Regions from separate parts of the Shewanella sp. H8 genome, predicted to be linked through region 1. Evidence: predicted binding sites of a transcription regulator. Region 1 holds the regulator's gene; the other holds the start of a gene.

The links. The regulator ArgR, encoded in region 1, controls arginine synthesis, uptake and breakdown. The targets are predictions, from matches to a motif close to ANTGAATANNTATTCANT.
Region 2: the regulator ArgR is predicted to act here: its motif matches at 4,534-4,551, upstream of argA (amino-acid N-acetyltransferase).

Annotation. Positions count from the first base shown of each region.
Region 1 is NZ_CP157213.1:3,602,187-3,618,422, forward strand. Features, by position in the region: gene tkt (transketolase) at 1-76, opposite strand, end outside; gene metK (methionine adenosyltransferase) at 617-1,768, shown strand; gene ABIS04_RS15520 (GNAT family N-acetyltransferase) at 1,930-2,478, shown strand; gene ABIS04_RS15525 (hypothetical protein) at 2,556-2,915, opposite strand; gene ABIS04_RS15530 (GNAT family N-acetyltransferase) at 2,973-3,524, opposite strand; gene ABIS04_RS15535 (hypothetical protein) at 3,528-3,746, opposite strand; gene ABIS04_RS15540 (META domain-containing protein) at 3,868-4,293, shown strand; gene argR (transcriptional regulator ArgR) at 4,460-4,930, shown strand; gene ABIS04_RS15550 (Dyp-type peroxidase) at 4,993-5,931, opposite strand; gene ABIS04_RS15555 (ABC transporter ATP-binding protein) at 6,186-7,217, opposite strand; gene ABIS04_RS15560 (iron ABC transporter permease) at 7,220-8,851, opposite strand; gene ABIS04_RS15565 (extracellular solute-binding protein) at 8,946-9,953, opposite strand; gene ABIS04_RS15570 (ferredoxin--NADP reductase) at 10,172-10,921, opposite strand; gene ABIS04_RS15575 (DUF5610 domain-containing protein) at 10,965-11,594, opposite strand; gene ABIS04_RS15580 (FMN-binding glutamate synthase family protein) at 12,002-13,489, shown strand; gene ABIS04_RS15585 (hypothetical protein) at 13,632-13,826, shown strand; gene ABIS04_RS15590 (hypothetical protein) at 14,041-14,289, opposite strand; gene ABIS04_RS15595 (ABC transporter ATP-binding protein/permease) at 14,653-16,236, opposite strand, start outside.
Region 2 is NZ_CP157213.1:108,817-125,052, reverse strand. Features, by position in the region: gene recQ (DNA helicase RecQ) at 1-1,300, opposite strand, end outside; gene ABIS04_RS00510 (thioesterase family protein) at 1,502-1,966, shown strand; gene rarD (EamA family transporter RarD) at 2,093-3,001, shown strand; gene argA (amino-acid N-acetyltransferase) at 3,112-4,431, opposite strand; gene rpmG (50S ribosomal protein L33) at 4,933-5,106, opposite strand; gene rpmB (50S ribosomal protein L28) at 5,113-5,349, opposite strand; gene radC (DNA repair protein RadC) at 5,472-6,149, opposite strand; gene coaBC (bifunctional phosphopantothenoylcysteine decarboxylase/phosphopantothenate--cysteine ligase CoaBC) at 6,383-7,579, shown strand; gene dut (dUTP diphosphatase) at 7,576-8,034, shown strand; gene slmA (nucleoid occlusion factor SlmA) at 8,070-8,663, shown strand; gene folE (GTP cyclohydrolase I FolE) at 9,085-9,735, shown strand; gene pyrE (orotate phosphoribosyltransferase) at 9,840-10,481, opposite strand; gene rph (ribonuclease PH) at 10,554-11,267, opposite strand; gene ABIS04_RS00450 (YicC/YloC family endoribonuclease) at 11,510-12,373, shown strand; gene ABIS04_RS00445 (anaerobic C4-dicarboxylate transporter) at 13,158-14,474, shown strand; gene ABIS04_RS00440 (DUF3427 domain-containing protein) at 14,959-16,236, opposite strand, start outside.

The DNA.
Region 1 (16,236 bases):
GGCCAGAATTGGCTTTTTGAATCGCATCCATACTTAGGGCGCGAATGGCATTAGCGAGTACTTTACGAGATGACATGCTCTCTCCTGCTTGTTTTTATGATCTAGCTGGCAATTGTGAAGCCATATTTTCCCCTACAAGGCGATATGACGCAAATTAAAATTACTCTCATTACACATTTTAATGATCAACTAACTGGATTTTGCTCATATAGAAGTACAAAAAGCTAAATTATTTCATTATACAAACTGATCAGATACCCATAATCAATATTCACTATACGAGTAACTATTTATTGACAACGACAGCCTAAAACACGCAAGCAACAATAAACAATCACCTTTTATTACTGGTTAAAACCGAATAACCCACAATAATATTGTTCAGTTCTTAGTAGCAAAGTAATTAAATGCAATAGTAGAAAACCACCAAATCTATTTTGAATCATCGATTTAATTAGCCTTTCTACTAAACATTGTTTTTGTGAATAAAAAATATTTATGCATTAGTGCACAATTCTCGAGATAAATTCGTATAGGGGGGTGTTATCAAAATCAAATTCGACTAAAATAGCCGTCTAGACGTATATTCAATTGCAACCAACGAGATTCCCCTATTATGGCAAAGCACTTGTTTACCTCTGAGTCTGTCTCAGAAGGTCATCCAGATAAAATAGCCGATCAGATTTCTGATGCGGTATTAGACGCGATACTTGAGCAAGATCCAAAAGCTCGTGTTGCGTGCGAAACGTATGTTAAAACCGGTATGGTATTAGTAGGTGGTGAAGTTACCACTTCTGCTTGGGTAGATATTGAAGAAATTACCCGCAAAACGGTACGCGAAATTGGCTACACCAATTCAGATATGGGTTTTGATGCTGATTCATGTGCTGTACTGAATGCCATTGGCAAACAGTCTCCAGATATTAATCAAGGTGTTGATCGCGCCGATCCTGCAGAGCAAGGCGCTGGCGATCAGGGCTTAATGTTTGGTTATGCAAGCAATGAAACTGATGTATTAATGCCTGCACCCATTACTTACGCGCACAAATTAGTTAAGCGTCAGTCTGAAGTTCGTAAAAACGGTACGCTACCGTGGTTACGTCCCGATGCGAAAAGCCAAGTCACTTTTGCGTACGATAACGGTAAAATTATTGGCATTGATGCGATTGTATTATCAACTCAACACCGTGAAGACATTAAACAAGCTGATTTGATTGAAGCCGTAATGGAAACCATCATTAAGCCTGTATTACCTGAACAGTGGTTAAATAAAGACACTAAATACTTTATTAACCCTACAGGGCGCTTTGTTATTGGCGGACCCGTTGGTGACTGTGGACTAACAGGACGTAAAATTATCGTTGACACATATGGCGGCATGGCGCGTCATGGTGGTGGTGCTTTCTCTGGTAAAGACCCATCAAAAGTTGACCGTAGTGCTGCTTATGCTGCACGTTATGTAGCTAAAAATATTGTAGCTGCAGGTCTTGCTGATCGTTGCGAGTTACAAGTGTCTTATGCGATTGGTGTTGCAGAACCAACTTCTATCAGTATCGAAACTTTCGGTACCGGTAAGGTGTCTCAAGAAGTGTTAATCAAATTGGTTCGTCAACACTTTGAATTACGTCCATATGGCTTAACAGCAATGTTAGATTTAGCACGTCCAATCTATCAACAGACTGCTGCTTATGGCCACTTTGGTCGAGATATCTTCCCTTGGGAAGCAACAGATAAAGCTGAAATCCTTCGTGCAGACGCTGGATTATAATAAGCTAACTGTCTATGTCATTTTAACCTAGCATTTGTAACCTAAGTTAATAGCATAGAAAAATAAAACCGCCATTAGGCGGTTTTATTTTTTCTGTTTTGTAGCAATAACAACATATAACATTAATAACATCATTATTTGATTTTAAAATGGCTCACATTATGTATCAACCAACTTGGCTAAACACAAAGATAACTGGAAATCAGCAACCTTCTGTTGCCATTAGAGAATGGTCCGCAATCAAATTATTCTACCGTCAACATATGCCTTATGCTCGATTGGCCCAAAAAGAATCTGTTGCTGTCATCCATCATGTTCAACCAACACTCACGAATGACACAGAATTGAGCCAGCAAATAATCATTGCCGCAATAAGAGTTAAACCTGTAGGCCAATATCAATTAATAAGTGGATTGCTAGTCCATCCTGACTATCGTGGCCAGCAAGTATCAACTCAACTATTACAATTTATCGCACCAAAATTAATCGTTAAAGATTGTTTCTTATTTGCCCATCCGTGGTTAATAAGCTTATATCAACAACAGCAATTTATAGTAAGAGAGCCAAGTGAATTATCCACGTTACCGGCAGAAATAACTCAATTGTATCGCCGATATCACAGTGAACAACGACCGTTAATATTGATGCAACTTAGTAAGCTAGATGTAATAAAAAAACCATATAACAGCAATAAGCTTAAGTCAGAATAAGTCCAATGCGAATAAACCTAATTAAGTCTATTCTTAACTCAACCTAAACTGACATCAACACAGCACTGGCAAGTCGATTAGCAGTGATCAAAATGGGCCGTTTCAATGCACATAAACGACACTTGCTGCATTGTCATAATTGGCACGTCTTTAACAATGATTGAGGCCATGTTAATCAGTTCTATTTGGGAAACCAATGTTATTGCTGCATTGTAATCATTGGTTATGCCACAAAATATCCATGTTTCTTTCCAGCGAACAAAATACCCTGAATGTTGCACTTGAGCATTAACCGCATCTTGAAAGTGCGCTTCAATACATTGATACGGTTCGCCAGCATCAGACAGTACTGCAGCAATTAGCTTGATGTTGTCAAACGCCGAAAGCCTTAAGCTTAGGTATGGCTTAAAAAGTGTGTCAAAGTCAGTGCTTATCATATTGTTAATAAATAGCCATGTTGATGTAAACTCATTTTACCTGTTTAGCCTATGTTGCTAATCAGGTAAATTGCTAGTCGCGAGTAGGCAATAATCACGTTGCTCAAAGCTAAATTGATCAATCTCTGTCATTGCCGCTTTTTGTTTATGTGCAGCCAATGAACGAGCATTGTCGGCGGCAACATAGGTCACCATAAATGGAAAGGTATCGTGTACTTGCCGTTTTAATTCACTCACTAATGCCGCGAAAATACCTTGACCACGCTTCGACTCTTGAATCCAAACGGGGCCATATTGGCATGAGTTAGTTGTTGATATTGCTTGACCATTCAAATCGGCAAACTTAATTTTTTGAATTATATGGCGGTATAAAGGTTGTGCGGAAAAAAATGACCATTTTGCAGCCATCACATAACCAATAATGTGCCCCTGTTCTTCTGCGACAATAAACCAATGTTGATTGATCAACTGAATAACCTCACCTTTTCTCAGTGAGTGAGCATGTAGTTGGCTATTAGAATCTAACAACTCATCATCAACATGAGCACGCTCTAACTGCACTATGGCAGCAACATCGGTTAATAACGCCTTACGGATAATAAATGACAATGATTATTCCTTTGACTCTGAATTGGGAGATTGATTCTTCGCCCATTCTATCACTAGCGCAACAGGTAACGGAGACATAATTAATGTACCTACACCAATAAGTAAAGCGATAACCAACATGCCGCTGACTTGTTGAGCAAGATCACTTTGCCAGTATAGTCCTACGCCCAGCAACAACATGATTAACCCAACAAAATGCAATATTTTGACTATTTTGATCATTTGAGACTCTTTAATAGGTTAAATAATGTTAATTCATCCAAAACATTACATTTATTTACTCTTTTATTACTGTTCAAGTAGTAGAATAACCGCAATGTTTTCGTTTTTGGACCCTCTCAGCATGATAAAGCATATTCTCGGCGCCACTGTAATATTTTTAGGCCTTAGTGCTTGCCAAAGCCAACCACAAGTTGTCTCTAATGAACAATTAATGGGTCGTTGGCATGTAGACGTTGTCCTCGATACTCCAACCATTAATAATAGCCCAGCAAATTTAGTGTTTGCCCCAAATGGTCAGCTAACAGGTAATAATAGTTGTAATCAATTTTCTGGTCATTACGCTCAGCAAGGTAACTTACTAAAACTGGCTCCGTCAGATTCAACCATGAAAGCTTGTGTCGATAGCTTAATGACTCAAGAAGCTGATCTGATGAAGGCGATATCATTAGTACAGCAAATTGATTTTTCAAAAGGAAAACTTAATTTATTATCAAAAAAGGGTGATACGTTATTGGTACTAACAAAGCAATCGTTACCCTTATCTTAAATCCATCATTTAAATAAATCATCGGATTGGCTATAAGTGTCAGCTTAAATTTCCACTATAAAAATGAATTTTTATTCAACTATTTTGATTCTTTCTTGACTTAATAAGTCAATCTATTCAAAATGTGCTAGTTTTTTGAATAATAACTATAAGTTGAATTATCACTATGCCAGCGACAAGAAATCAGGATGAGCTCGTGCGAACTTTTAAAGCGATTCTCAAAGAGGAACGTTTTGGAAGCCAAAGCGAGATTGTTATTGCGCTTCAAGCCGAAGGATTCGGTAATATTAATCAATCTAAAGTATCTCGCATGCTCAGCAAGTTTGGTGCTGTGCGAACTCGAAATGCTAAGCAAGAAATGGTGTATTGTCTTCCTGCCGAGCTAGGAGTCCCTACTGCAGGTAGCCCCGTTAAAAACTTAGTACTGGATGTTGATCATAATCAAGCCATGATAGTGGTCAGAACCAGCCCTGGTGCAGCGCAGTTAATTGCACGTTTGCTTGATTCAATAGGCAAGCCTGAAGGGATATTAGGTACTATTGCAGGCGATGATACTATTTTCATTTGCCCTGCAAGTATAAAAACTATCGATGATACATTAGAAACAGTTAGATCTTTATTCAATTATAGTGAATAAAAAACCATTCCAATAAAAAAGCAATGCCATGGCATTGCTTTTTTATTATCTAAAATTAGCGTTTAGGCATCATCGAATTGAATTAAAAAATCCAGCGATGGCACAAAGAATGATGACCCAGTCAATGCTTTAGTAAACAACATTAAATGGTCATGATTTCCATCGCTATCGCCATGTACCATACTCCGAAGCATTTTTTCAAAATGTTCAGGGGTGCGGCAGACAGAAATAAATACCAACCCTTGTTCTCTCGTTGAACCATAAGGCATACTTTGACGTAAAATCTCTAATGAGTTTCCTTGCGGATCCTTTAAATTGACTCGTTTAGTATGACTGGTTAACGGCTTATCTTCTGATTCGTACTCAATATCATCAGCTTTGGTACGGCCATATATATCTTCTTGTTTTTTTACCGGTAAACGATGCCACTTACTTAAGTTATGCAGATATTTTTGCACATGAACATAACTACCTGAAACAAACTTTTCGTCTTCATCACCGACAAGTGCAACCTGTTGACGATGGCGTCCTTTAGGGTTTTCTGTACCATCAACAAAACCAGTTAAATCACGGCTGTCCATAAATCGAAAACCGCGCTCTTCATCTACTAATTCAACCAAATCTTCAAACATCTGGTTAATTTCATTGGCAACAAGATGCAAAATATCATAACGATCACAACGGATATGAACAAACAAATCATATTCCATTGCAGGTGCATCACGATTACCTTCATTCATAGCAGGAAAAGGTTTTAATAATGCAGGACGAGCGTCTGGGTAAAAGGTATCCCAAAAATTAGCCCCAATACCCACAAAGCCATTAAATGCACTGTCGGTATATTGATCTGTGAGTTCGTAAATGTATTGTGCCACATTAGCAATAGATGGACGTAATTGCTCTTCAACACCATCGTTGGCATTAAACATCAAATACACACTGTGTAAATTCCCTTCTGCGCAAATCCCTAACTGTTCACGAGGCATAACTTGGTTACCCATATTTACTTATCCACCTTAATACTTTCTGTCGGCCTAAATGGTGATAACTTAATACTGGATGCTATTAAAAAACGAATAGCACCTCTGATCAATTTCATTAATCAGTAGCTTATCTTAATCAAATGTAAATTTCTTTAAGTGTATTCACATTTAGCTTATTTGTAAGTCACATTTTACTTAAATAAGTTTAGATAAGAGATTGATCATCAGTCACATTCATCAAATAGAGATCAAATGATACAGACTGTTGAGCGTTAATTAAAAATCACCAGAGGATGCGCGGCAATAACAACATTCACCCGTTGACCAGGCATTAATATTGTTGATTGACTGTTTATATCCAAAACATCATCGCCAATTTGAACTTGATAATGGCATACAGTGCCAAGAAAATGCCTTTGGACAATACAACCCTTACCGTCGATATTGGAATGTAATTCAATTTGCTGTGGTCGCAGTAATAAATACCCTGGACTTCCAATAGGCAAAGACAATGCTTCAGTACTGTTTAAATAACCTAAAGAATACTGTACTTGATGATTAGACGTGACCGTAATCGGTAAATAATTCCCAGAACCTAAAAAGTCGGCTACATAACGATCTGTAGGTGCTGAGTAAAGAGTTTCGGCTTTACCATGCTGTATAATGGCGCCATTTTTAAACAAAGCCAGTTTATCGGCAAACACAAATGCTTCGTCTTTACTGTGGGTAACAAATACCGCGCTCACATTACGTTGTTTCAGAATGGCACGAATTTCCAACATCATATCGTTACGAACTTGTGCATCAATATTAGAAAAAGGTTCATCGAGTAATAACAGCTTAGGTTGATAAGCTAAAGCACGCGCAATAGATACCCGCTGCTGTTGTCCGCCAGATAACTCATGAGGATAACGAGATGACAGCCCGGTTAATTTAACCAACTCAAGCATTTCTTCTAATCGTGTTAGCCGCTGTTCACGATTAAGATCGTTAACGCCAAATAATATATTTTCAGCCACGGTTAAATGCGGAAATAAGGCGTAGTCTTGAAAAATCATCCCTACACCACGTTGCTCACTCGCAACGAATACGTCATCACCACTCAAGACTTGGTCATTAATCTTAATGCAACCTTGGCTAATGGGTTGTAAGCCCGCTATCGCCCGCAATAGTGTTGTTTTACCACAACCACTAGGCCCCAATAGTGCAACGATTTCACCTTGTTCCAATATAAGGTTTAAATGGCGCAATATAACTTGGCCTTGATAATCACTGCAGACATTTTCAATGGTTAACGTTGACATAACTAGCCTTGTTGCTCTAATGAGCGATTTAGATAAATCAGGGGAACAAGCCCAACCAACACAATCACAATAGCGGCCAATGCGCCATGTTCAAGCCTTTCATCTGATACAAACTGAAAAACATAAGTGGCTAAGTTTTCAAATCCAATCGGCCGCAATAATAACGCTGCCGGCAACTCTTTCATACTTTCAATAAACACCAACAATGCGCCAGCAAAAATGCCCTTACGCAATAAAGGCAAATGCACTCGCCATAATAGTTGATTAGGTGTCCGCCCTAGCGTAATACAAGCCATATCTAAAGAAGGTGAAATACGTTTATAACTGTTTTCTAAACTGCCAATGGATATGGCAATAAATCGGACACAAAAAGCAAAAATCAGTGCAAACACGCTTCCTGTTAATAATAAACCAGGCCCTTGAGCGCCAAGCCAGTCGTAAACATCGTTAATCGCAAAGTCGATAAAGGTCAGTGGCACCAAAACGCCAATAGCTAACACAGTTCCCGGTAAAGCGTAACCTGTACAACTTAATCTAGACGGAAGTTGGTCACTTTTACGTGGGCTAACCCGGCGTACGAACATCAATATCAAGGAAAGAACCACGCACACAGCACTGACAATGGCGGCAATATATAAGCTGTTAAAGCTGTATTGCCAAAAACGCACATCCCAACTCTCGTTGAAATAATCGATAGCATATCCACACAACACAATGAAAGGTAATAAAAAGGCAGTAAATAGCAATAAAAAACAATAACCGAATGCTATCCAAGCTCTTTTTGATGACAACACATATCTGTCAGTTTCATTAAGGGAAGATTGCTTTTGAAATAATTGTTGTTTCCGGCGCGCAAAACGCTCTACCCCAATCATAGAAAAGACCACTAACAGCATAATTGCCGAAAGCTTTGCCGCCGCGGTTAAACTGCCATATCCGAGCCAAGTGTCGTACACAGCAGTGGTTAATGTTGGTACAGCAAAATAGCTTACAGTAGCAAAATCTGCTGCTGTTTCCATTGCCACAAGCGCAACACCTACGGCTAACGCAGGTCTTGCCATTGGTAGTGCGAGACGCCAAAAACTCCGCCACGGACTACAGCCCATAATGCGCGAGGCGTATAACAAACTGGAAGACTGCTCCATAAAAGCCGTTCTAGCCAATAAATAAATATAGGGAAATAACACTAGCGATAATATTATCGCGGCCCCACCAAGACTTCGTATTGAAGGAAAATAATAATCATGGGGAGATTGCCATTCAAACCAAGATCTTAATGTACGTTGCACTGGGCCAGCATAATCCAACATGTCGGTATAAACATAGGCAACAATATAGGCTGGCATAGCTAGAGGGAGAAGTAATAACCATTGAAAATAACGACGAAATGGAAAGTCACAGCGGGCAACTAACCAAGCTGCAGGGGTTGCGATCACTAGCGTCCCAAATCCAACAAACAACATTAATAATAAACTATTAGCAATATATGTCGGCAGTACCGTATTGAACAAATGGCTGAATACCGCTTGATCGGGAAGCATGGCTTGCACAATTAAGGCAACCAGCGGCAATATGAGTATCGCTGCAATAAAATAACCAGTAAGCGACCAGCTTCTGGTTAAGCCTAAAATCATAAATAATACCGAATTAACTCAGCGCACTAACGATATATGTTCGATAATGCGCTGATAATATTTAAACTAATTGACGTATGTGTTCGAGATTCAATTAAAGATCAAACTTCACTTCATCAAGTAATGTCACCGCGGCATGATGAAACTCAGCCAACTTATAGATAGGTAAGCTGTCTGCTTTAAATTCGCCCCAAGACGCAACTAGTTCAGACGGTGCAACATCTGCCTTAACGGGATATTCCATATTCACTTCCGCATACATTTTTTGTGCAACGTCTGAAGTGAGGAACTCCATTAATTTAATGGCGTCGTCTTTATGCGGTGAATGTTTGGCTAATGCCATACCTGAAACATTGACATGTGCGCCACGATTTTGTTGATTTGGGAAATTAATCTCAACCGCTTCAGCCCAACTTTTTTGGTTTTTGTCCATTAACATTTTGCCGAAGTAGTAACTATTACCAATGGCAACATCACACATACCTTCTTTAACCGCTAACACTTGATCCCGATCGTTACCTTGAGGCTTACGTGCTAGATTGGCCTTAACGCCTTCTAACCAGGTTTTGGTTTTCGCTTCACCATCATGGGCAATCATCGACGCCACTAATGCTATATTGTAAGGGTGCTTACCGCTGCGAGTACAAATTTTGCCTTTGTATTCTGGTGTGGCTAAGTCTTCATAATCAATATCAATTTTACCGCTGCGTTCTTTTGAGGAATAGACATTACGCACCCGCATTGTGAGCGCATACCAATCATTTTGTTGCGAACGGTATTGAACAGGAATATTAGCGTCAATCACCTTGCTATCAACGGGGGAAACAAGGTCTTTATCCACTAAATCCATTAAACGAGAAAAGTCAGATGTTAACACTACGTCTGCTGGAGATAATCGACCTTCACGCACCATACGTTCTGCAATACCGTCTTTAGCAAAAACCACGTTAACGTCGACACCACTTTGTGCAGTAAACTTTTCTAAAATAGGCTCAATCAGAAAAGCCTGACGATAAGAGTAAACCGTTAATGCATCAGCGGCATAGACTGAAGAAGTCACACTCGCTAAGCCTAAGAATGCGACACTTTTTAGCAATTTCATTAATTAACGCTCCCTAATTAAAACAATATTCGTCACTACAAATCTAATTGATATTGATAATGGTTATCAATTACAACAGGATAAGTGATCAAATCAAAAGGAGCAAGTATTGTTTCAATATCACACTAGAAACGAGCTAAGTTGAAAATGACACAATTAGATTATCCATCAGAATGACAAATGAGGAATATAGGGTTAAATCTATATTAATGAATATATTACCAGTATTTTTCTACTGTAATCTGCCCTGGTGCCCGTCGAAGATTTTTAACCAATCCCTTATCAATTAAGGCCGTTTGAGCATCTGTGATCATTCCAGGATTACCACAAACCATCATTTGCGAGTGTTCGGCATTAATTTCTAATCCGGCTTTTTGCTCAATAAGTCCGCTGTTAATACCGTCAGGTATACGACACGATAAACCATCGGGATAATCTTCTCGGGTGACAATTGGAATAAACACGAACTGTTGAGGGTATTTTTTAACAAATTGCTTAATTGTCTCTAAATAGGCTAAATCTTCTGCAAGCCTGACACCATAAACCAGTATGACTTTTTCAAAGCGCTGCCAGGGTTCATCTGTCGCTAACATTGAGATAAAAGGACCAACTGCGGTGCCCGTTGCCAAAAACCACAGGTGCTTACCTTGCAATGCACCATGAGGCACTTCTTCTAAGGTCATAAAACCCGCGGCTTTGGATGACACTTCGATAGTGTCGCCAGGCTTTAATGCTTTTAGATCTGGTGATAACTGTCCATCTTCTACTGCTACGGCCAGTACTTCTACATAATCCGTACCGGGTGGATTAACAAGAGAATAGGCACGAGCTACACGCTTATCATCACGCATTTGACTGAGTTTAATAAATTGACCTGCGATAAAAGGTTCGACATCGGCTTTGATACGCAACGAGAATAATTTATCATTCCAATCAATGCGTTCAATTACCTTTCCCGTAGTCCACATAGTCCAGTCCTTATCAATGGGAGCCAAACTTCATCATAAGAGACTAAGTAGCTTGAGTCACGCTTTGTGATTCATCTTTACTCGAGTTGTCTTGTTTGAATTGTGCTAATCCTTGTTGGATCAACTCATACGTTTTATCAATATTAGTGGCAATATCACCCTCTAATACTTTTAAACCTGACAATATGTCACTGGCTTCTTTAAAACCTTGACCAATCGCATCACCAATTTTTACCACAAAACTATCTACTTGCTCATCGAGCCCCATTGATGAGTTTTGTTGTTGGTGTACAGAAAAAAACTTAGTTGCAAAGCTCAAAATGCGATCTGCTGTCGCTTCTGGCGAATAGTCGACCCCACTATCAATACTCTTTTGCACCGAGTCTTCTCCCAGCGTTGGTGCGAGCTCTTCATTAATGGCTTCAATCGCGGCTCGATAAAGTAATGCCATAGACTTGTCACCAGCAGCAATACTCACTTCTTCTTGAGCAGCAAGAATAGTGTTGTTCATCATTTGACGACTGAGTTGATTGGCAGAAACCTTGGTTGATGAATTTACCGCTGAGTTGTTATTTTCAGCCGCTTGATTTGATGACGTCGAAATGCCGACTGAAACATCTTTACTGTCCCTTGTGTTGCTCGTCGCTATTGAAGTGGTATTTTTAATGTCCATAATAATATCTCATTTGGAATGACCGATAGCTTAATTATCGACCAACAAATGAATATCTGTAGTCACAAATGACAAATAAACAATTTAAATGATCACAGCTAAGAAATTACAGCTTTACTGTAGTGTGTGATAATCGTTTCATAGCAAGACCAAAATTTTAACGATATAGTGATTCTCTATTTGATATAGAGAACATTACTAGCAAATAGGATTGATTAGTCATTAGGGTCAGTTGATCTTTCAAGGTTGGTTTTGCAGCGAATTGTTGGTCATTACTTAAACATGAACTATAAGTCGGAGACTTTGTGGTGTAGTTATTCTACATAAAAAGTCGATAACGCAGTAAAAACGACCTAAAGACCCTAGTACTAAATCATTAATATCGAATTCTATTTAAGGACAATACTATGCCGCAACAACACTGGTTTATGTGGGGAATGGATATTTTTTCGGGTCTTTTTTTAGTGTTATTTTGGCTATTACTCATCGCGATAATTTACATGTTTATTGCTGATAAACTGCAAACCAAACAAGCCATTCGCCACAACTACCCTGTTATCGGTCGGTTTAGGTATATTTTAGAAAAACAAGGTGAATTTTTTAGACAATACTTTTTTGCTCAAGATAGAGAAGAGCTACCTTTTAATCGCGCTGAACGCAGTTGGATATATCGTGCAGCCAAAAATGTTGACCGGACTATTGCGTTTGGGTCAACTCAAGTATTGGATAAACCGGGTACGGTAATGTTCATGAACTCAGCATTTCCAATCAGCGATCATGAAAAATATAACACCATACCGGTAACCATTGGACCAAACTGCCAGCACCCTTACACTACCGATAAAATTTGCCACGTTTCAGCGATGAGTTTTGGGGCTTTGTCTCGTCCAGCGGTGACAGCATTATCTCATGGCGCCGCAAAAGCAGGTTGCTGGCTCAATACTGGCGAAGGTGGATTAAGCCCTTATCACCTTAAAGGGCATTGTGATTTGGTATTCCAGATAGGCACTGCTAAATACGGCGTCCGTAACGAGCAAGGCCATTTAGATCCGCAAAAGCTCAGCGACATGGCGGCGCATCCAGAAGTCAAAATGTTTGAAATTAAGTTAAGCCAAGGCGCGAAACCCGGTAAAGGCGGTATTTTACCTGCCATAAAAGTTACCGAAGAAATTGCAACTATTCGCGGGATCCCTGTCAGACAAGACTCGATTAGTCCTAATGGCCATATTGAGTTACACAATGTTGCAGACATCGTCGATATGATAAATCAAATAAGAGATATCACCGGAAAACCAACAGGCATTAAGGCTGTGTTGGGTGATATGTCTTGGGTAACTGATTTCCTAGATGAAATTGAACGTCGCGGCATTGAACATGCACCAGACTTTTTTACACTAGACAGTTCAGATGGTGGTACCGGCGCAGCACCACAAGCCCTAATGGACAATGTAGGCTTACCATTAAGACAAAGCTTACCGCTACTGGTTGACTTATTGAATGAACGCGGCTTTAAGCAACGCATTAAAATTATCGCCACAGGTAAAATGATCATGCCATCATATGTCGCATGGGCTTTGGCCACTGGTGCTGACTTTATCGCTTCAGCTCGTGGAAATATGTTTGCTTTAGGCTGTATTCAATCTTTGCAATGTAATAAAGATACTTGCCCAACGGGAATCACAACTCACAATACACGGCTACAATACGGTTTAGATCCTAAAGATAAATCAGCACGAGTCGCAAACTACAATCACTTTTTGCATTACGATTTAAACATGATCGCACATTCATGCGGCGTTACAGATCCAAGATATTTAACTCGCCACCATGCTCGTATAGTCGAATCATCTGGTGTAGCAGTAACCTTAGATAAGCATTATCGCCACATGCAATAAAAAAACGGACGAACGTTCAATAAAAAATTAGAGCGGGTCATTAGATTGCCGAAAATTAATATAAGGTGTAGAATATAGTTGATATGGATCACATTAAAAGGCCTTAGTGTGATTTTGAATAGGCGCCAATCCAGAGGATTTCGTGTTGAATATAAAAACCGCTGCCGTAAACATAAATACGCAAAGCTTAAGTTTAAGTTGCAAAAACTGTAATCGAATGACAGAAATCGAAGGCGAATTAGTGTGTTTTGAACAAGGCAAAATTAAGCGTTTAACACTGGATCCTTCTCCAGCTGTACTGATCAAAATGGTGTGTATTGCTTGGCAGAAAAAATAATCTATCTTAACTAGCAATAGTATTCATCATTTAAGTATCCACTCATTATATCCCAATCAACTCCCTCATTTTTGAAATGGTAAATAAACCTAATATCAGCGATGAATAACTTATTATCATGAATTAATAAGGGTTTGATGACATCAATTCATCTGCATCTTTATGAGTATAAATCGGCATACCTGCATAAATTGATTGGATAGACAGAGTTGGACTAGAAAAGTGTGTCTTGCGCGTCATCATTTCGTTTAATAATGCTCTTATCAAGCTCGCTGCTGATTGCCTTAGCTAAAGTAACACCTCGAGTTGTTACTCTTAAACCTGCACACAAATCGTTATATACGATTTTAATTGCATCATCAGACATATTACGTGTTTTTAGCATGGCCATAATAGCATGCCAATCAGTAGTCACTTGATGTCGGGTGCCTTCTAGCGCCGCAATTAACGAAATATTATGCACAAGTTACCTCCTGACACGATTTAGTCCCTTCATAAGATCCAATTAGTTGATAAATAGAGCTATCTCATAAAAATAACCCGCAAGCACAACTATAGATTAACTGCGTTGATCATCATCGTCAAAAAATTTGTTCGTAATAAATGTAACAAGACAGTTTCTATACAATTTAGCAGTATAAGCAGTTCAATTAACAAGCTCTTTTACTATAATCGAGATAGACTATTCCTACTTAACATGTTGGTGTTAACAGCCTGTATTATAACTACGCAACCTTATGGTCAAGTGATAGCTAATGATAAATACCAACAACCGTATGGTACGCAACAGCATCCCAAGATTCACTTGTCGAATTATAAATTATAGTTACTCACTAAGCCTTTTTTCATTTTGAATATGCCAAAGCCGGGCATAAAGACCTTGTTGAGCTAACAAACTACTATGTGTACCATGCTCGACAATCTTACCTTTACTCAATACTACTATTTGGTCAGCATCAATAATGGTCGATAAACGATGAGCAACAACTAAGCTTGTAAGCCCTTTAGCTGCATCCCGTAATGCGTTTAAAATCGCTTGCTCAGAACGTGAGTCTAACGACGATGTTGCTTCATCAAATACTAAAATAGGTGCCCCTTTTAATACCGCTCGAGCGATAGCGACACGTTGTTTTTCACCACCAGAAAGTTTTAATCCCCGCTCACCCACTTTGGTATTACCTTTATCAGGTAAAGACTCAATAAAATCACTCAAATGCGCTAATTTAGCTGCAGCAAAAACCTCTTCTTCAGTGGCTTCTGGACGACCATATCGAATATTTTCATAAATGGAATTGTTAAATAACACGGTATCTTGTGGCACTATAGCGATAGCTCTTCGCAAGGCCTGCTGACTAAAGTCACGAACATCAATACCATCAATAGTGATAGCTCCATGGTCAACATCATAAAAGCGAAATAGCAACTTAATAATAGTTGATTTACCTGCACCACTGTCACCTACAACAGCAATTTTTTTCCCTGCTGGCACTTCAAAATTAACACTATTTAGAATAATTCGTTGATCATATTGAAAGCTTACATCTGTGAATTTTATCGCTCCAATAGTTGGGCTTTTCTCAATTGCACCAACTTGGTCTAACACTTGAGGTTGTTTGCCTAAGATATCAAACATACGCTCAATATTGGCTAATGCACCACGGATCTCTCGATACACAAAACCTAAAAAATTAAGTGGCATAAACAACTGCATCATAAATGCATTAATTAATACGAAGTCACCAATCGTCATTGAACCTTGACTCACTTCATATGCTGCAAGAGCCATCATCGCGGTCATAGCCACAGCAATAATGACTGCTTGGCCACCATTTAGCGCAAATAATGATAAGCGATTTTTTCGTTTCGCAACTTCCCATTGTTCTAAAGCTTCGTCATATCGTTGTGATTCAAATTGTTCATTATTAAAATACTTTACAGTTTCATAATTTAATAGACTATCAACGGATCGCGTATTCGCCAGCGAATCCGCTCTGGCTGCATCACGTACATAACCCGTACGCCACTCCGTCGCGATAATAGAATAACCAATATATGCTATAACAGAAAATAACGTAATTAACGCAAAAATCACCCCATAGTTATAAAAGAAAATACCAATAACTAAAGCGATTTCCAGTAATGTCGGCACTATATTAAACACCATGAAGCGCATTAAAAAACTCACGCCACTAGTACCTCGTTCAATATCTCTAGATAAACCGCCAGTACGGCGATCTAAATGAAAATCAAGATCGAGTCGATGTAAATGTTCAAAAACAGCCCGCCCAAGGCGACGAATAGCACGCTCAGTAACCCTACCAAATAAGGTATCACGTACTTCACCAATAATGACATTCAACAAACGCACCGCCCCATAGGCCAATACTAATCCAATAGGGACAGCAACAAG
Region 2 (16,236 bases), 1.0 Mb from region 1:
AACGATAAATACAAGACAGCACTTTTTGTGCGTCTTCAGTTCCATCATATCGCTTAGGTGGATCAAGACAGATATCACAGTTACCACAAGGCTTTGATGCCACTTCATCAAAATAATTTAGCAACACTTGGCGGCGACAAGTTTGCGCTTCTGCAAATGCTGCCATGGTATTCAATTTATGAAATTCGACTTGCTGCTGTGGCCCTGGTTCAGATTGTTCAATCAAATGTCTAACGCGACCAATATCGGCAGGGTCAAACAACAAATACGCCTCAGCATCCAAGCCATCACGACCAGCACGGCCTGTTTCTTGGTAATAAGCTTCAATACTTTTGGGAATATCGTAGTGCACCACAAAACGCACATTTGATTTATTAATCCCCATGCCGAATGCCACAGTTGCCACCACAATATCAACTTGGTCTTTTAAAAACTTATCTTGAACATTGCCACGTTCATCCTGGCTTAAACCGGCATGATAAGCTTGGGCATTAAATCCCTGTAAGCGTAAACGCTCAGCAACCTCATCCACTCGACGTCGGCTACTGCAATACACAATTCCACTGGTGCCATTTTGGATAGTTAAAAACTGACGTAATTGATTAGCCGCATTAAGCTTTTCAGCCACGGTATAACGAATATTAGGGCGATCGAAACTTGATAACAAAGTATAAGGCGTCACACCTAAACGTTCACAAATACTTAAACGCGTCGCGTGATCGGCTGTCGCAGTCAATGCCATTAAAGGTAAATAGGGGAAATACTGTTTTAACTGCCCTAATGCCGCATATTCAGGTCTAAAATCATGACCCCATTGACTAATGCAATGCGCTTCATCAACGGCAAACATAGAAACATCAACTGATTGAAGGCGTTCAATAAAGTCAGGGCGCAACAAACGCTCCGGTGACACATATAACAACTTAATCTCACCAGCGTGAAGCTTACGAAGTACCTCCGCACTTTGCTCGCGCGGTAAAGATGAATTGAGATAAGCCGCCGATACCCCACTTTGTATCAAACTGTCGACTTGGTCCTTCATCAACGAAATTAATGGCGACACCACCACTGCCACACCAGGCAACACAATAGCAGGCAATTGATAACATATACTTTTGCCGCCACCCGTAGGCATAATAACTAAGGTGTCTTGGCCTTGTAAACTTTGCTCTATAACTTCTCGCTGCCCTTCACGAAAGGCACGATAACCAAAAACTTGCTGCAAGCTAGTGGCAAGCACATCTTGCTCTGTCGTCAACTCATCTGAGGTCGCAATATTGGCCGAAATCGGAGTATCCATTCACACTACATTATCATTCAAGGGGCACTCATTTTAAAGCACTCAGTCACAGAAGTCTTGAACCAAAACACTTTTGCGATGTTTTCATTCAAGATAGAAGTTTGAGTTGAGGTCACTTTAGGGTTAGATTAAATACTCTATGGCAGCAAGCTGCCTTAGAATTAATAAAATAATAATAATAATAACCGACAAGGATTGCTCATGACCACCACCATTAAAACTCATATTTTACAGCAAGTTGCAGATATTTTTGACCAACATGTTCCATTCCATAATCTGCTTGGTTTAGATATAAAACATTACGACATCAATGGGGTTGAAGTCGTGATAAAAATGAAGCCAGAACTCATCGGTAATATCCATCAAAATATTCTTCATGGCGGTGTCACCGCAACCATACTTGATGTTGTTGGTGGACTTACGGTTTTTGCAGGGCTAGTTGCCAGTAAAGAAGATTGGACCATAGAAGAGTTACAACAGCGTCTTACAACCTTGGGCACGATCGATATGCGGGTAGATTTTTTACGCCCAGGTCGTGGCGAGATTTTTACTGGTACAGGTAGTGTTATCCGTTCTGGTAACCGGGTATCAGTGTGCCGAATGGAATTACATAATGAACAAGGTGTCCATATTGCATTTGGCACAGGAACTTATATGGTGGGTTAACAATAAAGATCTGTCTTGCAAAGCTAACAGCCATACAATAAAAGAATTCGCTTAATCACTTGTGTCATCCAAAATGGCGACCTACAATCGCCATCTTCTTCTCGTTACACCCATTATTGATTGACTATGCCTGATTTTGAATACCGTAAAGGAGTTTTACTGGCAGTTTGTGCTTACACCATTTGGGGTATCGCACCACTGTATTTTAAACTTTTGCATCATGTCCCCGCGACAGAAATATTAATGCATCGTGTCATATGGTCATTTTTATTTATGATCATTCTGATGCAATTTATAGGTGGATTTGGTCGTCTGCGCCTTGTTCTCAAACACCCAAAACAACTCGCGGTACTCTTTGTTACATCAGTTCTTATTGCAGCAAATTGGCTCATTTTTATTTGGGCAGTCAACAACGACCATATGCTTGATGCTAGCTTGGGTTATTTTATCAACCCACTGTTTAACGTTTTACTTGGAATGCTGTTTTTAGGCGAACGTTTGCGTAAATTACAATGGGTAGCGGTAGGTTTAGCCAGTGCCGGCGTACTGGTTCAGTTAATCTCTTTTGGCTCCATTCCGCTGTTGTCATTAGCCTTGGCCGCCAGTTTTGGCTTTTATGGTTTATTACGTAAAAAAGTTAATATTGATGCTAAAACAGGATTATTAGTCGAAACAGCGATCTTATTACCGATAGCCTTAGGATACTTGCTCGTCACCTTAGAGACATCCTCAGTAAGCATGCTAACCAATAGCTTGAATCTAAACTTACTACTGATTGCAGCAGGTATTGTCACTACCATCCCATTATTATGCTTTGCAGGATCCGCAGTAAGAATTCCATTCTCTATCCTAGGGTTTTTCCAATATATTGGCCCTAGCATCATGTTTATCTTGGCGGTTCAATTATTTAACGAGCCGTTTGATATTGAAAAAGGCATTACCTTTGGCTTTATTTGGGGGGCACTGGTTATTTTTATTAGCGACATGCTAGTGCAACGCCAAAAACGCAATACATTAGCAAAAGCCCAAGTATGATTAAGCTGACTTTTTATTAATCAGATTGAAGAATGATATTAGTATATTTATTCATCCATAAAAAATGCCGGATTAATCCGGCATTTTTTATGTTGACCCTATCATTACGGTTATAAATCTAACGCAAGGATCTTCGAGCGACGATGATAGTTATAAAGCTGCTTTTTCTTATTAGGTAACTCATCGACATCCACAATGCTAAAACCATGCTCTAAAAACCAATGAATACTGCGCGTAGTGAGTGCAAATAAACGCGAATAACCACGTGTACGTGCTTGGCCAATAATATTATTTAACAACACACTACCACGGTCAGCATCACGATAATCTGGATGCACAACCAAACAAGCAAACTCACCAGCGTTATCTTCTTCAAACGGATACAAGGCCGCGCAGCCAATAACAAGGTTATCGCGCTCGACCAGCATAAATTGCTCAATTTCCATTTCAAGCTGCTCGCGAGAACGACGCACTAAAATCCCCTGCTCTTCTAATGGGCGAATGAGGTTTAGGATCCCGCCAATATCGCCAATAGTAGCCCGACGCAAACGTTCTGCGCTTTGCGTGACAATTTGGGTACCAATTCCTTCTCGTGAAAACAGCTCTTGTAACAGTGCTCCGTCTTCTAAATAACTTACCAAATGACAACGAGGTACACCTCGGCGACAAGCTTCGACGCTTGCTTTTAAAAAAGCAATTGTCGACACTGAAGTATGGTCATCGTCAGCCATACTTTGAAGCATTTCTTCAACTTCATCTGGCATTAACTCAGCAATCACCTCGCCTTTTTTGCCAATAATTCCGTTAGTATCACTAAAACCAATAATTTTATCGGCTTTTAACTTAATCGCGACTTGGGTTGCCACTTCTTCAGCGGTGAGATTAAAGCTTTCGCCCGTAACAGAAGCGGCAATAGGTCCCATTAACACAATACCGTTATTGTCTAACTGACGACGTAATCCTAACGCATCAATACGACGAACTTTACCACTTAAACAAAAATCGACACCGTCATCGACCCCCAACGGTTGGGCAATTACAAAATTACCACTCACTAAATTGATTTGGGCATTTTGCATCGGCGTATTACCTAAGCTCATTGACATCCTTGCGGTAATATCAAATTGAGTGGCTCCTGCAACCTGTTTAATAATCTTTAAGGTTTCTTCATCAGTAATACGAATACCATTGTGATAAGCCGGTTCAATTCCAGCAATCTTTAACCCTGCATCTATTTGCGGTCGTGCACCATAAACCAATACCACCTCTATCCCAAGTGAATGCAACATCGCCACATCATTTAAAATGCCGCGAAATTGTGGATGTGCTAATGCCTCGCCACCTAACATGACGACAAAAGTTTTACCTCTATGAGCATTAACATAAGGAGCAGAATGACGAAATCCATCAACCAATTCAGTGGTTCTCACAGGCAACGTTACCTCGGTATTAAATTTGATGTTCAATAATGGCTATGACAAAACATGTCACATAACCGGTTGTTTTATTCATTTGGTGTACCCAAAGATATTATTGCATTTTAATTCACTTTTAAAGCATTTTATTTCACTTATACTGAAATAAATCATCTCATTTTTATATTAAAAAATCATTACAGCCAAAAAGTTAGCTCGCTTTAGCACTTAATCATATTTTACGCATTAATTTATAATATTTGCATTACACAAAAATCACACATACTCAGCAATATGTAAACATTATTACACGTTAACAATACGAAAATAATGTCTATTAAAATACCATCAGATTAATGCGGTACTGCATGAGTAAACTAACTGAACATATCTATGATTCAATTAGTTAGAATACAACTTCACAAACATATTAATCATTCTATTCAGTATAGACTACTTTTAAACAGGCATAAAAAAAGCCCCAATTAAGGGGCTTTTTTAAGAGTCAAAAATCAATTACTTGATTTTAGCTTCTTTATAGATAACGTGCTGACGAATAACTGGATCAAATTTCTTGATTTCCATTTTCTCAGGCATGTTACGCTTGTTCTTTTCAGTAGTGTAGAAGTGACCAGTTTTAGCACTAGATACTAATTTGATCTTCTCACGATTACCTTTAGATTTAGCCATTTTCTATTATACCTTCTCGCCACGGGCACGAAGTTCAGCAACAACAACTTCAATACCTTTCTTATCGATAATACGTATACCTTTAGTAGATACGCGTAGTTGTACGAAGCGTTTTTCTTCTTCTAACCAAAAACGGTGGTTTTGTAGGTTAGGTAAAAAACGACGACGAGTCGAATTTTTAGCGTGCGAACGGTTGTTACCAACCATTGGCTTCTTGCCAGTTACTTGGCATACTCTTGACATGTCAATCTTCTCCAAAAACAAATTTTTAACGCTCGAGCATTAATGTGCCTCGTATGGCCGTCGCCCGAGGCACAAAGAGGGCGCATTTTATACACGATTGACCATAGAAGATCAAGCAGTGTTTATACAATCCATCCTCGCTCGGCAAAGGAGACTATCTCCTGATCACCTACAACCATATGATCTAACAAAGAAACATCTATGGTTGCCAATGCATTTTTTATTCGCTCAGTTATTCGCCGATCAGCCTGACTTGGCTCTGCAATGCCAGACGGATGATTGTGACACACTATCACCGCAGCGGCTTTTTTCTCCAAAACAAGGCTAACTACCTCGCGAGGATAAACAGAAGCGGAATCGATGGTGCCACGAAATAATTCTACAAATTGAATGACTCTATGTTGGGTATCCAACAATAGTAAGGCGAACACTTCATAGGATCGGTCAGCTAATTGTCTCATTAAATAGTCCCGAGTTAAATCAGGATTTGTCAAAATTTGCCCTCTTTGTAGATTTTCATGAGCTATTCGCTTAGAAATTTCGGCTGCGGCTTGTAATTGAGCATATTTTACCGGTCCAACACCGGCTAATTTGCATACTTGTGTTTTCGATGCGGTAAGTAAACTACGCAAACCGCCAAACTGATTTATCATCTCTCGAGCCAAATCCACCGCATTTTGCCCTGCTAAACCATTGCGAAGTAACACAGCGAGTAATTCAGCATCGGAAAGATGCCCAGCACCTTTAAGCAATAACTTTTCTCGCGGCCCTTCTCCTTGTGGCCAATCTTTAATCCCCATGAATGTCCCTTATATTCAATGTGAAACGAAAATACACGCATTAAATCGGCTCTATTAACAAATACAACACCGGATGAGCTACCACTTCACCATTAACGGGTTGTTGCCTTTTTCAAAAACAGAGTTCGAATTGATTACACAGTATGGTCGATATTTTTGAGATTGGATCGACGCAACTTGTCACAAGTTTGTGATATTGTTAGCCGCAATTATATTTGAGTCGGATAATGTGCATCATGCTGACAAATAAAAAAGTATTACTTGGAATTGCAGGCGGCATTGCCGCATACAAAAGTGCGGACCTAATCCGCCGTTTAAAAGAGCGCGGTGCTGATGTGCGCGTCATTATGACTCAAAGCGCCATGGAGTTTATTACTCCACTCACCATACAAGCGCTCTCAGGCCATCCTGTAGCCTCTGATTTGCTCGATCCAGCTGCAGAAGCTGCTATGGGTCATATTGAGCTAGCACGCTGGGCTGACGTTGTTCTACTCGCACCTGCTACGGCTAACTTAATGGCGCGTATCAATGCAGGTATGGCAGATGACTTATTAACAACAACGTGTTTAGCAACCAGCGCTCCCGTCATTGTCTGTCCTGCAATGAATCAACAAATGTACCAAAACATCGCCACCCAAGAAAACATGGCTAATTTAGCTCGCAAAGGTCTCACTATTTGGCAGCCAGCCTCAGGTAGCCAAGCCTGTGGCGAAGTTGGTCCTGGGCGTATGCAAGAACCTGTCGCCATTGCCGAGCAACTAGTACAATTTTTTGGTCCTAAAACCTTGCAAGGTCATCAAGTCCTGATTACAGCAGGCCCAACGCGCGAAGCCATAGATCCTGTGCGTTATATTTCTAATCACAGTTCGGGGAAAATGGGCTTTTCTTTAGCCCAAGCAGCGGCAGAAATGGGTGCCAAGGTAACATTAGTGTCTGGCCCAGTTAATTTAGTCACACCGGCTGGCGTCACCCGTATTGATGTTGATTCAGCACAACAAATGCTCGACGCAGTGATAGGACAGGTTGAACAACATGATATTTTTATTGGTTGCGCCGCAGTCGCAGATTATCGAATTGCCGATGTTGCCCAGCAAAAAATCAAAAAGTCAGCGGAACAAATGCAGCTTGCACTAGTGCGTAATCCTGATATCTTAGCCGCGGTAGCCCAGCACACTATCCGACCTTTCACTGTCGGTTTTGCTGCTGAAACTAACGATGTAGAGCAATACGCTCGCGGTAAACTGCAACGTAAAAAGCTTGATATGATCGCCGCGAACGATGTCTCTATTCAAGGCTTAGGCTTTAATGCCGATAGCAATGCATTACAGGTTTTTTGGCAAGATGGCAGCCAACAACTGCCCGCAACAGATAAACTGACTCTGGCGCGCCAATTACTCACATTGATAGAACAACAACTAAAAAAATCATGAAAACACCCATTGAACTAAAAATTCTCGACTCGCGTATTGGCAGTGAATTTCCATTGCCAGCTTATGCTACCCCAGGTAGTGCAGGCATGGACTTACGTGCTATGACCGACACCACCATGGTCATTGAACCAGGCCAAACCGTATTAATTCCAACAGGCATAGCTGTTCATGTAGCCGACCCAAGCCTTGCAGCGGTGATTTTACCGCGCTCAGGTATGGGTCATAAGCATGGCATCGTACTGGGTAACTTAGTGGGTTTAATTGACTCCGATTACCAAGGACCGTTAATGGTGTCATGTTGGAACCGAAGTGATAAGCCATTCACACTCGAAATAGGCGATCGTTTAGCCCAATTGATGTTTGTACCCGTTGTACAGGCAACATTTATCCTAGTGGATGAGTTTAAAAGCTCAGATCGTGGAGAAGGCGGATTTGGTCACTCAGGAACCAAATAACCTTTTCAAGTAGTCACTGAGCCAAGGAACACATAATGGCTGAAAGCCCTAAAATAAATCGCCGCGAGCATATTTTACAATGCTTGGCACAAATGCTTGAAACCAGTCCTGGTCAACGCATTACCACCGCAAAGCTTGCCGCTGAAGTTGGTGTATCAGAGGCCGCGCTATACCGTCATTTCCCAAGTAAAGCGCGGATGTTCGAAGGCTTAATCGAATTTATTGAAGATGCGATATTATCGCGCTTAAACCTCATCATGGATGAAGAAAAAGACACCATGGCCCGCTGTCAGTTAGTGCTGCAGTTATTACTGGTATTTTCTGAACGTAATCCAGGTATTTCCAGAGTATTAAATGGCGATGCATTACTGGGTGAAAATGAACGTTTACGCAGTCGTATTGACGCATTATTTGCCAAAATTGAAACTCAAATAAAACAAATTCTACGTGAAAAGACCTTACGTGAAGGTGTAGGCTTTAACATCGACGAAGCCATACTAGCCAACCTATTGTTGGCCTTTGTCGAAGGGCGTATTTCACAATTTGTTCGTAGCGAATTCAAACAAAAGCCAACACTACACTTTGATGAGCAATGGACATTTATTCAGCAACAATTGCTAAGAAGCTAAACTATTTAGGGCTGTATGACAATTGCCATATGGCCCTACATCTTACATCATCTAAAGACCATATCTGCTTAATTCAACTGAATAATTAACCTGCAACTGTTGTCCATAAACCCCAGATAAATACACCCATTCCAAAAACAGATTTGGACAAAAGAAGGCCATGGTTTCTTTAACGCAGAAAATCGGGCTAAGTATTACGATATCATGCTCACATTTATCAAAGAGAACTTAAACGTAAAGTAGTTATCACTTAAACGTTTACACACAAAAAGCCGATACCCGACTAACGGGGTCGGATTTTTTGTTACCTGCAGTATTAATTTACAGCAAATCGCGCTATTCTCCTCGTCCCTTAGCGGTCGCCAAAGTGGGTTTTAACGTACGCTAACACAAACAGTAATGTCGAGTAGTTGGAGGATTTATGGCACTCAGTGAAGCCGCAATAAAAGTACAAGCCGCACTAAAAGATCTCGGTCTTGAAACCCCAATGCTGCCTAAAACGTTCACGCCTGAAGAACGTAAAGTCAAAATTGAACATCACATGCGTGAAATTTTGACCCTTATGTCACTCGATCTAAGCGACGACAGCTTGGCTGATACTCCACGCCGCATTGCAAAAATGTATGTTGATGAGATTTTCTCGGGGCTTGATTACGAAAACTTCCCTAAAATCACTGTTATCGAAAATAAAATGGGCGTTGATGAAATGGTGCGTGTACAAGACATCAGTCTTACCAGCACCTGCGAACATCACTTAGTGACTATTGATGGATTCGCGACAGTCGCTTATTTACCCCGCACAAAAATTATAGGTCTATCGAAAATTAACCGAATCGTGCGATTTTTTGCCCAACGCCCTCAAGTGCAAGAGCGTTTAACTCAACAAGTACTCGTCGCACTGCAAACCTTATTAGAAACCAAAGACGTAGCGGTAAAAATGGATGCGGTGCATTACTGCGTTAAATCCCGCGGCGTGATGGACTCAACCAGCTCGACTACCACCACTGCATTGGGCGGTATTTTTAAATCAAACCCTGCAACCCGCGCTGAGTTTTTACATCTTGTAAAATAGGTTTGAATCATCGCGCAAGCCAATAAAAAAAGCAGCCATCTAATTTAATAATCTAGGGGCTGCTTTTTTGTTGATAATGATTAATAGGAAAAATAATATAAATATTAAATCCCGTATTGCTCACGATAAGCACTAACAGATGCTAACTCTGCTTCCATACCCGGCTTTTCAGACAGATAATTAATTAAATCGGCCAACTTAATAATCGACACAATCTGACAACCAAAATCACGTTCAACTTCTTGAATCGCCGACAACTCACCCTTGCCTTTTTCTTGGCGATCTAATGCAATCAACACGCCTGCAAGCTGTGCATTGTGAGCATTAATGATTTCCATTGATTCACGAATCGCCGTACCGGCGGTGATCACATCGTCCACCAGCATAACTTTGCCTTTTAGCTCGCTGCCCACCAAACTGCCACCTTCACCGTGAGTTTTGGCTTCTTTGCGGTTAAAACAGTATGGAATGTCTACATCGTGATGATCGCACAAAGCAACGGCTGTGGTTGTCGCAATCGGAATGCCTTTATACGCCGGACCAAACAATAAATCGAACTCAATACCCGAATCCATTAATGCCGCAGCGTAAAAGCGACCTAAACGCGCTAAGTCTTTACCGGTATTAAATAATCCAGCATTAAAGAAGTACGGACTCGTACGGCCAGATTTAAGGGTAAACTCACCAAAACGTAATACTTGGCGGGCTAAGGCAAACTCGATAAATTCGCGTTGATAGGCTTTCACGGTTATTCCTCTATAATCAAAATTTAGCTTAAAAAAAAGGACCGTAATCGGTCCTAATTTTTCAACAGCATATTAACTTAATGCGGCTTTCTGTACATCGACAATTTCGCGAATACTGTTTTTAGCTAACACTAACAACTCAAGTAACTCTTCATGGCTAAAGGGTTCGCCTTCTGCAGTACCTTGAATTTCAATAATTTTACCGGTTTCAGTCATCACTACGTTCATGTCTGTTTCTGCAGCACTGTCTTCAATGTATTCTAAATCACTGATCGCTTCGCCATCAAAAATGCCAACGCTTACTGCGGCAATTAAAAACTTAAGTGGGTTAGCTTTAATAATGCCTTTACCACGAGCCCAATTAAGTGCGTCAACCAATGCTACACAAGCACCAGTAATAGCAGCAGTACGTGTACCGCCATCAGCTTGAATCACATCACAATCGATAACGATGGTGTTTTCACCTAACAATTTCATGTCTACAGCGGCACGTAATGCACGGCCAATTAAACGTTGAATTTCTTGGGTACGGCCAGACTGCTTACCACGAGCCGCTTCACGGTCCATACGGCTATGGGTTGAACGCGGTAACATACCATATTCAGCAGTGACCCAACCTTGGCCCTGACCTTTAAGAAAACGCGGTACGCCTTCGGTGAAACTGGCAGTACATAATACTTTTGTGTCGCCAAACTCAACTAAAACAGAGCCTTCAGCATGTGCAGTAAAAGAACGCGTAATAGTGATAGGGCGAGTTTGAGCTGGTGTACGGTTACTTGGGCGCATGAAAAGTCCTGTAGTCGATTTTAGATCATATTTGAGCGCGTATTATAGAGCTTCATGCCGTGAGATGCCACGACAAACCCACGCAATTATCTATCTGTTGCTTAAACAGCGGTAGTCTCAACACTCGATGTAATTGATATAGACCAAGATAAGCAACAATTCTATCGACAAATCCTTTAATCTGGTCACCTAAAACGGCTATAATCAAGCCACATTCGCAAAATAATATAATAGGCAACTTCATGATCCAAAGCATGACAGCGTACGCTCGTATCGAGCACAAAGCACAATGGGGCACCGCCTCATGGGAAATCCGTTCAGTCAACCAGCGCTACCTAGAAACCTACCTGCGCCTGCCTGAGCAGTTCCGCAGCTTTGAACCTGTCTTACGCGATCGCCTACGTAAACGCCTTAACCGTGGCAAAGTAGAAGTGAACTTGCGTTATGAGCTTGCCGATAACAGCAGCAACGAACTACAACTAAACCAAGATCTCGCCAAGCAATTACTTAACGCAGCCAACTGGTTAAAACAAGAAGCCGGTCAAGGCGAGCTAAGCCTAACAGACGTATTACGCTGGCCTGGCGTGCTAGCCTCAGCCGAACAAGACATGGACAGCATTGGCGCAGAGCTAATGACTGCATTCGACAGCGCTATCGATCAGTTTATCGAAGCCCGTGGCCGTGAAGGTGAGGCCATTAAAGACATGTTACTGACTCGCTTAGACGGCGTAATGGAACAAGTGAACGTGGTTCGTGAGCACATGCCAACCGTAATGAAGTACCAACGTGAAAAACTCACTAACCGCTTAGCAGACATTGCTGGCGAATTAGATCCTGCTCGTATTGAACAAGAAATGGTACTGCTAGCACAAAAGCAAGATGTCGCCGAAGAAATGGATCGCCTCGAAGCCCACGTAGTAGAAGCTCGTCGCATTCTTAAAAAAGGTGGCAGCGAAGGCCGCCGCTTAGACTTTATGATGCAAGAGTTTAACCGCGAATCAAATACTTTAGCCTCAAAATCAATCAGTGCAGAAATCACTTCAGCAGCTGTAGAATTAAAAGTATTAATTGAGCAAATGCGCGAGCAGATCCAAAATGTCGAGTAAGCTTTAAGTTTGGACCTAGTAATATTAAGCCCAGCATTGCTGGGCTTAATTGTTTGTCTGAGCGAGTGGATTACATCTTAGTTTGTATCACGCTTTCTGGGGTAATCAGCTTAGCGCTTTCAGTCAATCCATCTAATATTGAATCCCGTATATAAATAGGAAAATCATGCGGTATTTGTGCTATTACTGTCTTTATCACCGCGTCAATCTGATTAACTGTTTCAAGCAAAATAGTATTCATAGTATCGGCATCAAAACCCACCGCCTTGGCGGTTTGAATAAAGTGTCTAGGGAAGATTTGTGCAACGTACCCTTACACGCTATAGCCGTTAAAATAAAACTTACACGCTTTAGCGTGTAAAACACTCACATAACAACTTCCTCTTGCTGTTAATTATAGAGACCTATCATAACCAGCGAGATGCACTCTAATATAAAATTCGACCTACAATGGCGAGTTATCTGACTTATCAAATGTAACAGCCCTCCACTAATATTTAGCTGATTTAACACAACGACTGCATACACTGTTTTATTTAATCGACACTATCTTATTGCGGTTAATCTCCACTAACTAGAATAACATGAAACCTTTAAGTACGTAATTCAATAACCTAGTGAGCACGAGAAAACGCGATGGTTTGTCATATTGTTCACATTTTTAACATTAAAAGAATATGTCACTCAATAGCTTGAATTGAGTCACTAACCCAAAATACATTGTGATATATCTTTCAATGGCTAAGTCCTGAAAATAATACCTAAATCCATTGGGAGAAATACTATGTTTTATGTACACATGCTGCTGTTATTAGCGGTGATATTTGTAGGTATACGCCATGGCGGTGTCGCCTTTGGTTTACTCGGTGGGTTAGGAGTTTCGGTACTCGCTTTCGTATTTGGCATCGCGCCAGGTACACCACCTGTCAGTGTAATGTTAATTATTCTAGCGGTTGTAGCTGCCTCTGCGACATTAGAAGCCACTGGTGGTTTAACGCTGTTAGTAAAGTTTGCCGAAAAACTGTTACGCAAACATCCTGAACATATTGTCTTTTTAGGCCCTCTTTGTACTTATACGTTAACGGTATTGGTTGGTACAGGCCATTCTGTTTATCCACTACTTCCTGTTATTTACGATGTATCGTACAAAAAAGGTATCCGTCCAGAGCGTCCATTGGCAATGGCAACTGTTGCTTCGCAAATGGGTATTACAGCCAGTCCAATTGCCGCTGCAGCCGCAGTAGTACTAGCAACCGCTGTTGATAACAATCTTGATATTAACTTACTTGATGTACTAATGGTGACCATCCCAGCTACCTTAACAGGTTTGCTAGTGGCGTGTACTTGGAGCTTAAAGCGCGGTAAAGATTTAGATAAAGATGAAGATTTTCAGGCGCGCCTTATTGATACAGAGTTCCGCGAAGCATTAACAGACCCAGCAGCTGACAAGGTTCAAACACCAGAAGCGAAGTCTACGGCGAAGAAAGGCTTAATCATATTCTTACTCGGTATTTTTGCCGTTATCATGGTAGCGATGTTTAGTAAGCAAGTTCTGCCTGCTGGCGTAAAAATGTCGGTCGCGATTCAGTTTATGATGCTGACCGTCGGTGGTTTGATATTGTTGGCCACTAACGTGTCACCGAAAAAAATTGTCACCAGTAATGTGTTTACAGCCGGTATGACCGCGGTCATTATTATTTTCGGTATTGCGTGGATGAGTGACACGATTATTACTCACCATAAAAGCTTTTTGATTGCTGCCGTAAGTGACCTTGTGAGTGTTTATCCATGGACATTCGCTATCGCGATGTTTGTGTCTTCAATATTCTTAAAAAGTCAGGCTGCAGTATTAACCATTATGTTGCCATTAGGGTATTCATTAGGGATCCCAGCACCAGTATTAATCGGTGTACTACCAGCGTGTTATGCCTACTTCTTCTTCCCATTCTACCCAAGCGATTTAGCGGCGATTAGTTTTGATAGAACTGGCACAACTCATATTGGAAAATATGTACTTAACCACAGCTTTATTATTCCTGGATTTATCGGTGTAGGTACTGCAACTGTTGTTGGTTACTTCATATCAATGGCAATTAACTAATCTCAACTTATGTTTTGATTTGAGCTTTGAATAAAGCGATAAACCGCTAGTGACTCACTAGCAACCATAAAAATGGCAGCCACTGTGGCTGCCATTTTTGTTTTTAATTATTGAGAAGCCAAGTTCTAAGACCTATAAAACTAAGATTATCTAACCTGAACCCTGGATAAGAGATGCATTTATAATGATAAAAATCAATACATTAAGCTCAACCTACTTTCAAGCGTGTAATTTGTTTTACTAACAAGGCGAATTAACGCGTCAATAGCTAGTCTATTGCAAGTTAATTCAACGCAGTTAGAAAGACAAAGGACTGTTTGAAAGGTGTTTGTTATCCAGAGTTCAGGTTATCTAGCGAGTTATCGACAGGTTTATTCGTTAATCCGCCCACCATATCGTCCTCTGCAACACGCCGTAAACCCATCCATGGGGGCTTGACGAAAACATCCTGTTTTCAACAGCTGCAGATGCCAATATGGTTAGCTTATCCTACGGCTAATTTTGCAGCTTCATGCCACATAGCATCAGGCATGGGAGTCATTAACTTCCATGTTATATTCATAGGCTGCGCCCCAGAGTGTTCTATGTAACCCGCTTCGCCAAAATTGACAAAACCCATGGTGCGGCCGTTTTCATCTTTCGCTTGCTCACGCACAAACAAAATCAATTTACGGCCCATTTTTTCATGCTCGATATAGCCTAAACCTCTGCCATATTCTGGTCTCGCGCTATTTTGAGATTGCCAATGGAATAGCGATTCATTAATTGCGTAATCATGGTACATGGTCGTTGGTGAAAATTGTTTGACCGACTTTTTCAAGGTAACAAAAAGTAATTCAACATTAAGATCGTTAAGGACTAAAACGCCTTCCCTTGCGGTTGATTTTCTGTCAAAAGAACTTGCACCACTAGCGGCGAGTATTTGTTCCCTGGTATATCTTGAATGCACTTTTAACGCAGGTATTGAGGAGATATGCATTTCAAGTTCACTATGATGAATTCGATCTATAAGTAACGATATAACATCAAGCAGTTCTGCTTGTAATTGAGTATGTCTCAACGCAGCTAAACTTTGCTTAAGGCTAGTAAAACCTAGCTCGGTTCCTGACTTATCCCAAAAATTATAGTGGCACATTAATGCAAATTGGCACAGGGTCGCATCCATATCATCGAAACTGAAGTTATCAATAATTAGCTGCTTTAAAAACTGCAAATATGAAATGGAATTGCAGCCGAGCAAATGATAATTTATCGCACGATAGTAGGCTTTAGCTAGAATTACGTTTAAATTCGGTTCATTAATTTGATTGTTATTTGCACTATCAACCAATTCTAACCAACTCATTTTTAGCTTATAAATGTCTTCTAAATTAACATTAGGATTAAAGCGCAGAAAATTAGATAGGGTTAAGGTTAGCGTACTTTGGTGCTCAAAATTATTAATGAGCTGTCGTAATCGATTGGCATTCATCGTTGCACGACTAATATTTCTTAAAATCATTGCCTGAGTCTGTTCTTCAAGCTCAATTCGACACCCTAATGGTAAATGAGGGAAATCATTGGTTATCTCATCTTTAATAGATTGATTTGTTTTACCAACCAGCGCCCTAAACTTTTGTGAAAAATCATATTCATCACGAGAATTACCCACAAAATCCAAAACTGTGCAGCATTGTTTATCATCCGTTAAACGCAATCCTCTTCCAAGCTGTTGTAAAAAGATGGTCAGGCTTTCTGTTGGACGTAAAAACAATAACGTATC